3 regions of the Clavibacter michiganensis genome follow, and region 1 is predicted to be linked to each of the others. Evidence: predicted binding sites of a transcription regulator. Region 1 holds the regulator's gene; each other region holds the start of a gene.
What was found. Region 1 encodes HrcA, which represses chaperone genes, less so after heat shock. Its sites were predicted from a motif close to TTNGCACTCGNNNNNNNCGAGTGCNAA; they were not measured.
Positions count from the first base shown of each region.

Region 2: a site for HrcA is predicted at 1,457-1,483, ahead of groES (co-chaperone GroES). Genes of this name have one in related genera too.
Region 3: a site for HrcA is predicted at 1,934-1,960, ahead of K0V08_RS06300 (Hsp20/alpha crystallin family protein). Genes of this name have one in related genera too.

Region 1 covers NZ_CP080437.1:766,867-770,134, forward strand. The annotation lists gene K0V08_RS03560 (DUF4870 domain-containing protein) at 1-394, opposite strand, end outside; gene hrcA (heat-inducible transcriptional repressor HrcA) at 582-1,604, shown strand; gene dnaJ (molecular chaperone DnaJ) at 1,665-2,780, shown strand; gene K0V08_RS03575 (16S rRNA (uracil(1498)-N(3))-methyltransferase) at 2,783-3,268, shown strand, end outside.
Region 2 covers NZ_CP080437.1:1,893,101-1,896,368, reverse strand. The annotation lists gene K0V08_RS08760 (hypothetical protein) at 1-136, shown strand, start outside; gene K0V08_RS08755 (class I SAM-dependent methyltransferase) at 222-1,424, opposite strand; gene groES (co-chaperone GroES) at 1,569-1,865, shown strand; gene rarD (EamA family transporter RarD) at 2,026-2,979, shown strand; gene K0V08_RS08740 (ABC transporter substrate-binding protein) at 3,158-3,268, shown strand, end outside.
Region 3 covers NZ_CP080437.1:1,352,134-1,355,401, forward strand. The annotation lists partial or broken gene K0V08_RS06285 (CoA transferase) at 1-685, opposite strand, end outside; gene K0V08_RS06290 (SDR family oxidoreductase) at 718-1,410, opposite strand; gene K0V08_RS06295 (hypothetical protein) at 1,545-1,895, shown strand; gene K0V08_RS06300 (Hsp20/alpha crystallin family protein) at 2,031-2,489, shown strand; gene K0V08_RS06305 (GNAT family N-acetyltransferase) at 2,601-3,268, opposite strand, start outside.

The DNA of each region.
Region 1 (3,268 bases):
ACTTGATCCACCGGATGTTGAGCGGGTAGCGGTAGGGCCGGCCCGCCTGCACGCGCGTGCCGCCGATGATCGCGAACACGATGTTGACCACGACCACCGCGAAGATCACGAGGCCGAGGAGCAGGCCGATGATGACCCCGAGGATCGGGATGATCCCGAAGACCACCTGCAGCACGTTGAGGATGACGAGGGCGCCGACCACGTTGATGGTCCAGTTGGTCGCCTCCTTGCCCTCCTGGTCGGTGAAGCGGCCGCGCTCGCGGAACACGAGCCACACGATGAACGACGGGACGATGAAGATCGCGAGGAAGTGCGTGAGCGACGCCCAGAGGCGGTCCTCGCTCGGCGTGAGCGGAGCGGGCGCGCCGTACGGGTGGGGATCGGGTGCGGACATCGCGGGGGAGCCTCTCGGTGCCACGCGACGGCCGGGTACCGGCGGACGCGAGCGGATCGTGGGTGGGCCGGGCGACGCCTGGCCACTCCACGCTACCGCCGACGACGCGCGACCGGCAACGCCGACCATCCCCGGAGCCGCGGTACGATTGGCAGTCAGAACCGACGAGTGCCAGGAGGGAGCCGCCATGGTCTCGGAACGCGGGCTCGACGTCCTCCGGGTGATCGTGCAGGACTACGTGTCCTCGCGGGAGCCCGTGGGCTCCAAGTCCATCGTGGAGCGCCACGCCTTCGGCGTCTCGGCCGCCACCATCCGCAACGACATGGCCCTCCTCGAGGAGGAGGAGCTGATCGCCGCGCCGCACACCTCGTCCGGTCGCGTGCCGACCGACAAGGGGTACCGCCTCTTCGTCGACCAGCTCGCCGACGTGCGCCCGCTCACGCCCGCGCAGCGCCAGGCCATCCACGTGTTCCTCGGCGAGTCCGTCGACCTCGACGACGTGCTCGCGCGCACCGTCCGCCTCCTCGCGCAGCTCACCAACCAGGTCGCGCTCGTGCAGTACCCGTCGCTCGCCACGAGCCACGTCAAGCACGTCGAGCTCGTCGCCCTGTCGACGACGCGCGTGCTCACCGTGCTCATCACCGACACGGGCCGCGTCGAGCAGCGCGTCGTCGAGCTCGCGGGCGACCCGGACGACGCCTTCCTCGCGGTCATGCGCACGCGGATCAACCAGGCCGTCGGCGGTCTCGGCCTCGCCGAGGCGGCGACCCGGCTCGAGACACTGTCCGACGAGGTCGAGCCGGCCCAGCGCGCCGCGGCCTCCGTGCTCGCGGGCACGCTCGTCGAGCAGGTCCTCGCCAACCGCCAGGAGCGGCTGCTGCTGGCGGGATCCGCGAACCTCGCCCGGACGGAACGCGACTTCCCCGGGAGCATCTCGCCCGTCCTCGAGGCCATCGAGGAGCAGGTGGTGCTCCTGCGCCTGCTCGGCGAGATGGAGGCCGACCAGCACGGCGTCTCGGTGAGCATCGGCCGGGAGAACGCCCCGTTCGGCCTCGGCGAGACGAGCGTGCTCACCAGCGGCTACAGCTCGTCCGGCGGCGTGCTCGCGCGCCTCGGCGTGCTGGGTCCGACCCGCATGGACTACTCCACCAACATGGCGTCGGTGCGCGCGGTCGCGCGCTACCTCTCGCGCCTGCTCGAGGAGCGGTGACCGCCGCACGCCGGCGCACCGCCCCCAGTTCCCACGACCATCACCACCGAAGGGCCCGACGTGGCTGACCACTACGAAGTACTCGGCGTGAGCCGCGAGGCGACGCCAGAGGAGATCAAGAAGGCGTACCGCAAGCAGGCGCGCCAGCTCCACCCGGACGTCAACGACGCCCCCGACGCGGCCGAGCGGTTCAAGCTCGTCACGCACGCGTACGACGTGCTGTCGGATCCCCAGCAGCGCCAGCAGTACGACCTGGGCCCGCAGGCCGGGTTCGGCGGACAGGGCGGCCAGGGCTTCGGCGGGTTCGGCGACATCTTCGAGACGTTCTTCGGCGGCCAGCAGGGTGGCGGCGGACGCGGCCCGCGCTCGCGCCAGGAGCGCGGCCAGGACGCTCTCCTGCGCGTGGAGGTCGAGCTCGAGGAGGTCATCTTCGGCGTGCACCGCGACCTCGAGGTCGACACGGCGGTCGTCTGCGACACCTGCCACGGATCCTGCGCCCAGCCCGGCACGAGCGCCGTCACGTGCGACATCTGCCGCGGATCCGGCAGCATCCAGCGCCAGGTGCGCTCGCTCCTCGGCAACGTCATGACGTCGAGCCCCTGCGGCACCTGCCGTGGATACGGCACCGTCATCCCGCACCCGTGCCCCACCTGTCAGGGCCAGGGCCGCGTCCGCGCGCGCCGCACCGTGCCGGTGGACATCCCGGCCGGCGTCGACACGGGCCTGCGTCTCCAGATGCCGGGCTCCGGCGAGGTCGGCCCCGCGGGCGGCCCCAACGGCGACCTCTACCTCGAGATCAAGGTGAAGCACCACGAGGTCTTCAGCCGCAACGGCGACGACCTGCTCGCCACGGTCGAGGTGAGCATGGTCGACGCGATCCTCGGCAGCGACGCGCGCATCGAGGCGCTCGACGGCGACGTCGACCTGGAGCTGCGCCCCGGGATCCAGAGCGCCGAGATCATCACGGTGCGCGGTCGCGGCGTCTCGAAGCTCCGCGGCTCCGGTCGGGGTGACCTCAAGATCGGGATCCAGGTGGTCACGCCGCAGAAGCTCGACCACAAGGAGCGCGACCTCATCCAGCAGTTCGCGCGCCGCAACAAGGCGCCCGCCCCGCACCTCGCGCACTTCCAGCAGGGCCTGTTCCAGAAGCTCCGCGACCGCTTCCTCAACGTCTGACCATGGCGCACTTCTACCTGGCCGACGACATCGGCGCCTCCGACCTCGCGGTCGGGCGACTGCTGGTGCTCGCCGGGCAGGAGGCCCGCCATGCCGTGACCGTGAGCCGGGTGCGCTCCGGCGAGGGGATCCTCGTGGGGGACGGGCGCGGCACCATCGCGTCCGGCACCGTCACCTCGGCCGAGCCGCAGCGGCTCGAGCTCCGCGTCGACGCGGTCGAGGCGCACCCCGAGCCGACCCCGCGCGTGGTCCTCGTGCAGGCGCTCGCGAAGGGCGACCGCGACGAGCTCGCCGTGCAGGCCGCCACCGAGCTGGGCGTCGACGCGGTGATCCCGTGGCAGGCGCAGCGCTCCGTCTCCCGATGGGAGGGCCAGAAGGTCACCAAGGGCCGGGATCGCTGGCGCGCGATCGTCCGCGAGGCCGTGAAGCAGTCCATCCGTCCCCGCGTGCCCGAGGTGGAGGCGCTCGCGACGACGAAGGACCTCGTG
Region 2 (3,268 bases), 1.1 Mb from region 1:
CTGGCTCACGGGCATCATCACGGGCGTGATCGGGATCATCCTCAGCATCATCCTCGTGGTCATCGCCATCGCGTTCGTCAACACCGTCGTCCAGAACGGCGAGATCGACGGCACCCCGTTCCCGACGGCTCCGTAACGCACCACCCGCACGACACGACGCGGCCGTCCCCTCGGGGGCGGCCGCGTCGTCGCGTCCGGGGCAGGTGCCCCGCGGTGGGGCGTCAGCCCGCGTCGACCCCGTGCCGGTCCGCGAGGATCGCCACCCGCCGCCCGCCGACCCGCGTCGCGATCAGCGTCGCCGACCCGTCGCCCTTCAGCTGCAGACGCGTCCGCAGCCGAGCGGGATCCACGTCGACCCCGCGCTTCTTGATCTCCAGCGTCCCGATGCCGCGCGCCCGCAGCTCGCGCTTCAGCCGCTGCTCGTCGAGCGGCAGCACCTCGCGCACCCGGAAGCCGCGCGCGAACGGCGTCGCCTGCTCGCGCTCGGACGTGATCCACGCGATGCCCTCGCCGACCATGCGCCCGTCGAGCGAGCGCGCGAGGTCGCCGATGAGGCGGGCGCGGATCACGGCGCCGTCCGGCTCGTACAGGTGCGTGCCCAGCTCGCCCAGCTCGGCGTCCTCGCTGTCGGCCTCCGCCGTGAGCTCCGCCTGGGACCCGCCGCTGATCACGAGGGCCGCCCGCCGGATCCCGTCGCGCCGCGTCGGCCCGAACCAGAGGCCCATCTCCACGGCCTGCCCGTCGACCGAGACCCACTGCGCCTCGGCCTCCGAGGGGATGAGGTCGCGATCGAGCCCCGGTCCCAGCTTGATGCCGGCTGCGCGACCCGCGGCGAGCTCGAACGCGGCGGAGAGCGTGGGGGAGTAGGCGTCCGGATCCGAGATGCGGCGGGTCGAGGAGTGCCCGTCCGTGCGCCGGGCGGGATCGAGGTAGACGCCGTCGACGCCGCCCGCGTCGAACGCCTCCGCCGTGCCCTGCACGACCTCGGCCTCGGGGAACGGCGCGAGGTTCCAGCCGGCGACCGCCGCGGTCACCTCGTCGCGCTCGACGGCCGTGACGCGGATCCCGATGGCCGCCATGGCCATCGCGTCCCCGCCGATCCCGCAGCCGAGGTCGGCGACGTGCGCCACGCCCGCCTGCTGGAAGCGCCCCGCGTGCTGCGCGGCGACCGGCAGCCGCGTCGCCTGCTCGAGCCCGGCCTCCGTGAAGAGCATGCGCGCGGCGAACTCCCCGAACTTGCCCACCGCCTTGGCGCGCAGCCGCGACTGCGTGAGGACGGCGGACACGAGCGCCGGGGAGTGCCCCTCGCCGCGCAGCGCGCTCACCATGCGCACCATGTCGTCGCCCGGCGCGGGCGCGGGGAGGGAGTCGAGCAGGCGGAGCCCCTCGAGCGAGAGCACCTCGCGGAGGTCGGTCTGATCCATCCGCCCACCGTACCGGGGCGCCTCTGCACCGATTGGCACTCGCGTTGCGCGAGTGCAAGCGCGGCCCGTAGAATCTCACCTGGCACTCTCCCCGGGAGATTGCCAATCAGTCTTGTCCCTTAGTCACGAAGGAAGAGGTCAACCGTGTCGGTCTCCATCAAGCCGCTCGAGGATCGCATCGTCATCCAGCAGGTCGAAGCCGAGCAGACCACCGCGTCTGGTCTGGTCATCCCCGACACCGCCAAGGAGAAGCCCCAGGAGGGCGAGGTCGTGGCCGTGGGCCCCGGCCGCATCGACGACAACGGCAACCGCGTCCCCCTCGACGTCGCCGTGGGCGACAAGGTCATCTACTCCAAGTACGGCGGAACCGAGGTCAAGTACGACGGCCAGGACCTCCTCGTCCTCTCCGCGCGCGACGTGCTCGCCGTCATCGAGCGCTGACGCTCCGCCCCAGCGACACCGCACCACGCACCACCGCTTCACCCGGGAGCCCGGCCGACACGTTCGGCCGGGCTCTCGTGCGTCCGGGCGTCCCCTCGCGCGCGCCGGCCGTCCCGTCGCCGTGGGCGGCATCCGGCGTCCGCGGCGCTAGCCTCGGGAGGTGACGCGCCCCGCCCCGGAGTCCTCGACCCGCACCGGCCTCCTCGCCGCCGTCGGCGCGTACGGCCTGTGGGGCGTCCTCCCCGTCTTCTTCCTGCTGCTCGTCCCGGCGGGGGCGTTCGAGATCGTCGGCTGGCGGATCCTCTTCTCGCTCGTCGTGTGCGCCGTCGTCATCACGGCCGCCCGGCGCTGGGGGCGGGTGGTCGCCATCGTCCGCCGCCCGCGGATCCTCCTGGGGCTCGGCCTCGCGGGCCACCTGATCCTCGTCAACTGGACCGTGTACGTCTACGGCACGCTCTCCGGCCACGTCGTCGAGACCGCGCTCGGCTACTTCATCAACCCGATCGTCACGGTGCTGCTCGGCGTGCTCCTCCTCCGCGAGCGCCTGCGTCCGCTGCAGTGGACCGCCGTGGGCCTGTCCGCTGTGGCGGTGGCCGTCATCGCCGTCGGGTACGGGCAGCTGCCCTGGGTGTCGCTCGCGCTCGCCGGGTCGTTCGGCCTCTACGGGCTGGTGAAGAAGCGCGTGAGCGGGGGAGCGGACGCGCTCTCCGGCCTCGCGCTCGAGACGGCCTGGCTCGTGCCCGCCGCCACGACGATGCTCGTGATCACGGGCGCGGGCGCCGGGCTCACCATCGGCACGGTGTCGCTCGGGCACACGCTGCTGCTGGTCAGCACGGGCGTCGTCACCGCGGGCCCGCTCCTGCTGTTCGGCTTCGCCGCCGGGCGCCTGCCGCTCTCGGTGATCGGGCTCACGCAGTACCTGGCGCCGCTGCTGCAGTTCGCCTTCGGCGTCTTCGTGATGCACGAGGCCATGCCGCCCGAGCGGTGGGCCGGATTCGCGATCGTGTGGGCGGCGCTCGTGCTGCTCACCGTCGACATGATCCGCGCGTCCCGCCGTCCGCTTTCCGCCGCGAGGGCCGCGCAGACGGTTCCGGCGGTCGTCGACGGCATCTGATTCGGATCCCGTCGCTCATTCCGTGAATGGTAACGATCAGGTCGCGTTACACGACGGAAATGCCGATGCATTGTGTCCGTCTCATCCGCGCCATAGGGTCGCACCAGGCGAGGCGCGCATTCGCGTGCCTCATGCACCACATTCCCGAGCATCACCACACACATCCATAAGGAGCACCATGAGCGCATTCGGCAGGGTTTCGACCTCCCGCTCACGATCCGCCCGCACCGCCCTCAGCGCCGTCACCATCGCGGTGGCCGGCGCCCTCGTCCTCGCCGGCTGCTCCGGC
Region 3 (3,268 bases), 590 kb from region 1:
CGAGCGCCTGCGTGCAGGCGGGGCCCGCGATGACGCGCGTGAGGTCGAGCACGCGGATCCCCGCGAGCGGCGCCTCCGCGCTCGGCCGCCAGCCGGAGGACCCGACGACCGCGCCGCCGTCCTGGCGCGCGATGAGCGGCTCGGCGGCGACAGCCCGGCCGGCGTCCGTCGCGGCCCACTCCCCCGCGCTCCGCAGGGCAGCGGCCACCCCGCCCGCCGCGACGACCGCGTCCTCGAGGGCCAGCGCATCCCACCCGGCGATCGCCCGGGTCAGCGCCGCGACGTCGGCGTCGGGCGCGCAGCCCGTCACGGACAGCAGCGCGGCACGGTGCCGGGGCGCGTTGGCGTGGGTGCGGATCCACGAGCCGTCACGGGTCGGCAACGGGCCGGAGAGCGGATCCCACGGCGAGGGCAGCGCCCACCCCGTCGGTTCCACGTGCTGCCCGCACCACGCCTCGGCGCGCCCGCGGTGGACGACGACCTCGCGGGGACCGGCCAGGTCGGTGGCCTCGACGAGCGCGGCCACCGCGCCGCCGAGCAGGCCGAGCGCGTTCACGGCGAGGTCCGTGACGGGCAGCGCGGAGCGGAGGGCGCCGCGGCCCCCGACGCGCGTCCGGGCGGTCGCACCGAGGAGGGCGGCCGCGGCCGCGAGCCCGGAGGCGTCGTCGTGTCCCGGGCTCGTCATGCCCGCACGCTACGCCGGCGGGCGGGCGCGGATCAGCCCCCGAACGGCCGCAGCGACACCGACTCGAGCGTGCCGTCGCGGGTCTGGTCGACGACCAGGCGCACGGCGCGCGCGACGGACGCGGGCTCGAGGTAGCGCGCCTCGTCGTACTCGCCGCCCTCCTTGGCGCGGAGCTCGCGCTGCATGTCGGTGGCGACGCGGCCCGGGTGGACGCTCGAGACGCGCACGCCGTGCGGGCGCTCCTCCTCGCGGAGGGCGTCGCCGAGCGCGCGGAGGGCGAACTTGGATCCCGCGTAGACGCCACCGGTGGGGTTCGCCGTGAAGCCGGATCCGGAGTTGACGAGGACGACCTGCCCCTTCGCCGCCCGGAGCGCGGGCAGGAGGACCCGCGTCACCTCGGCGACCGCGAAGACGTTGACCTCGAAGACCCGCCGCCACTCGTCGACGGGCGTCCCCGCCACCGCGTCGCCGCCGATCACGCCGGCGGAGTGCACGAGCACGTCCAGGCGGTCGAGCTCGGGGACGAGGTCGGCGAGGCCGCCCGCGGCGAGGTCGGCGGCCCAGCCGACGGCGTCCGGAAGGGACGCGGCGAGCGCGTCGACGGCGTCGCGGTCCCGGCCGTGCACGATCACGCGGTGGGTGCGGCCGAGGTCCTCCGCGACGGCGCGGCCGATCCCGCGGGTGGCTCCCGTGACGAGGGCGACGGGGCGGGTGGTGTCGGTCATGGATCCTCCTGGGTCGCGGTCCTCCAGGCTACCGACGGCATCCGGCCACCCGCCCGGCGCGCTCCGGGCATGACGTAGCGTGAAGGGACGGCGGCCGCGAGGCGCGCCGGCCCGCCGCCCGAGAGGATCCGCCCGTGCACGCCCGCTTCCCCGCCAGCCTCGAGGTGCTGCGCCAGGAGGCCCGCGACGAGCTGGACGCCGTGATCGAGCACCGCTGCCGGAACGGCGACGACCCGTGGGAGGTGATCCCGCAGCTGCCCACCGTCGACGAGCACGTGGTGGCGACCCTCCGGCAGGACGCCCTCGAGGCCGACGGGATGGCCGAGGAGCTGCGGCGCGTCCGCGATCCGTCGACAGCGCCCGGCGTCGTCGCGCGCTTCGAGTACCGGCTGCTGAGGGGCATCGCGCTGGAGCACCCGGACCTCTCGCGCGCGGTCTGGACGCTCATCGGGCGCATGGAGCGCGACCTCCGTCGACGCTCCTGAAGAGGTGGTGAGAGCGGTATTCGCCTTCGGCGAACGGCTTGGCACTCCCCTGCGTCGAGTGCTAATCTCGCCGTGGTTGAGCCGAGGGGGCTCAACCCCGGAGATCATCACCGCAGATCATCAGAGGAGTCGACCATGAACATGACCTTCGATCCGTTCCGCGAGCTGGACCGCGCCATGGGCGCGCTGGCCGAGACCCGGCAGGCGAACCGTCCGATGCCCATCGACCTGCACCGCGAGGGCGACACCTACGTGCTGGCCGCCGACCTCCCGGGCATCGACCCGGGCTCGGTCGACATCGACGTGGACGGCCAGCTGCTCACCATCCGCGCCGAGCGCACGCTCGCCGGCGACCAGAACGTCCGCTGGCTCACGCGCGAGCGCGTCGCCGGCACGTTCCTCCGCCAGCTGACGCTCGGCCAGGGCATCGACACCGAGCGCATCTCGGCGCACTACGCCAACGGCGTGCTGAGCGTCACCATCCCGGTGAGCGAGCGGGCGAAGCCGCGCAAGATCGCGGTCACGTCCGACGAGCCGCAGGGCCAGGAGGGCCGCACGCTGACGGTCGAGCAGGGCGCGCACGCCGCGAGCTGATCCGGCCGGGCGGCGCTCCGGCGCCGCGCACGACGAGGAGCCGTCGTCCGCACGAAGCGGGCGGCGGCTCCTCGCGTGTCCGGCCCGGGACGCGGGTCGGTGCCGTCGACCTCAGCCGATGCGCGGCCGCAGCCCCGCGTGGATCGCGAGCGGGTTCCGCAGCGACCCGTGGATCTGCATCACCGGCGCCTGCAGGTCGACCATGCGCCGGTTGTCGCGCAGCTGCAGCCGGTTGAGGCACGAGCGGTCGAACGACGGCGCGAAGAGGTCGAAGCGGGCGAAGCGCTCGGCGAGCTCGGGGTGCGCGCGCTCGTGGTCGGCGAGCGCCTCCGCGGCCACGCGCCACAGGCCCTCGGGGCCGAGGTCGTCGCGGTCCTCGAGGAGCGCCGCGGCGAAGCGGAGGAACCCGTCCATCACGTCGGTGAAGACCGTGAGGGTGCGCTCCTCCTCGGGGATCTCCATCCGGATCCGGCGCACGTCCTCCGGCAGCTCGCGCTCCATGTCGAACAGGGCGACCTCCTCGGCGATGTCCTTCATCAGCACGCGGACGACGACGTGGTCGCGCAGCACGAGGATCACGTTCTCGCCATGAGGCATGAACGCGAGGTCGTGCGCGATCAGCGCGTGCGCGAGCGGCACGAGGCACGCGTCGAGCCAGCGGCGGAGCCACGCGGCCGCGCCGATCCCGGACGCGTCGATCAGCGCGCCGAGCACCGTGTCGCCGTGCGCGTCGACGTGCAGCAGGCTCGTCATGCTCATCAGCCGCTCACCCTCCGCGA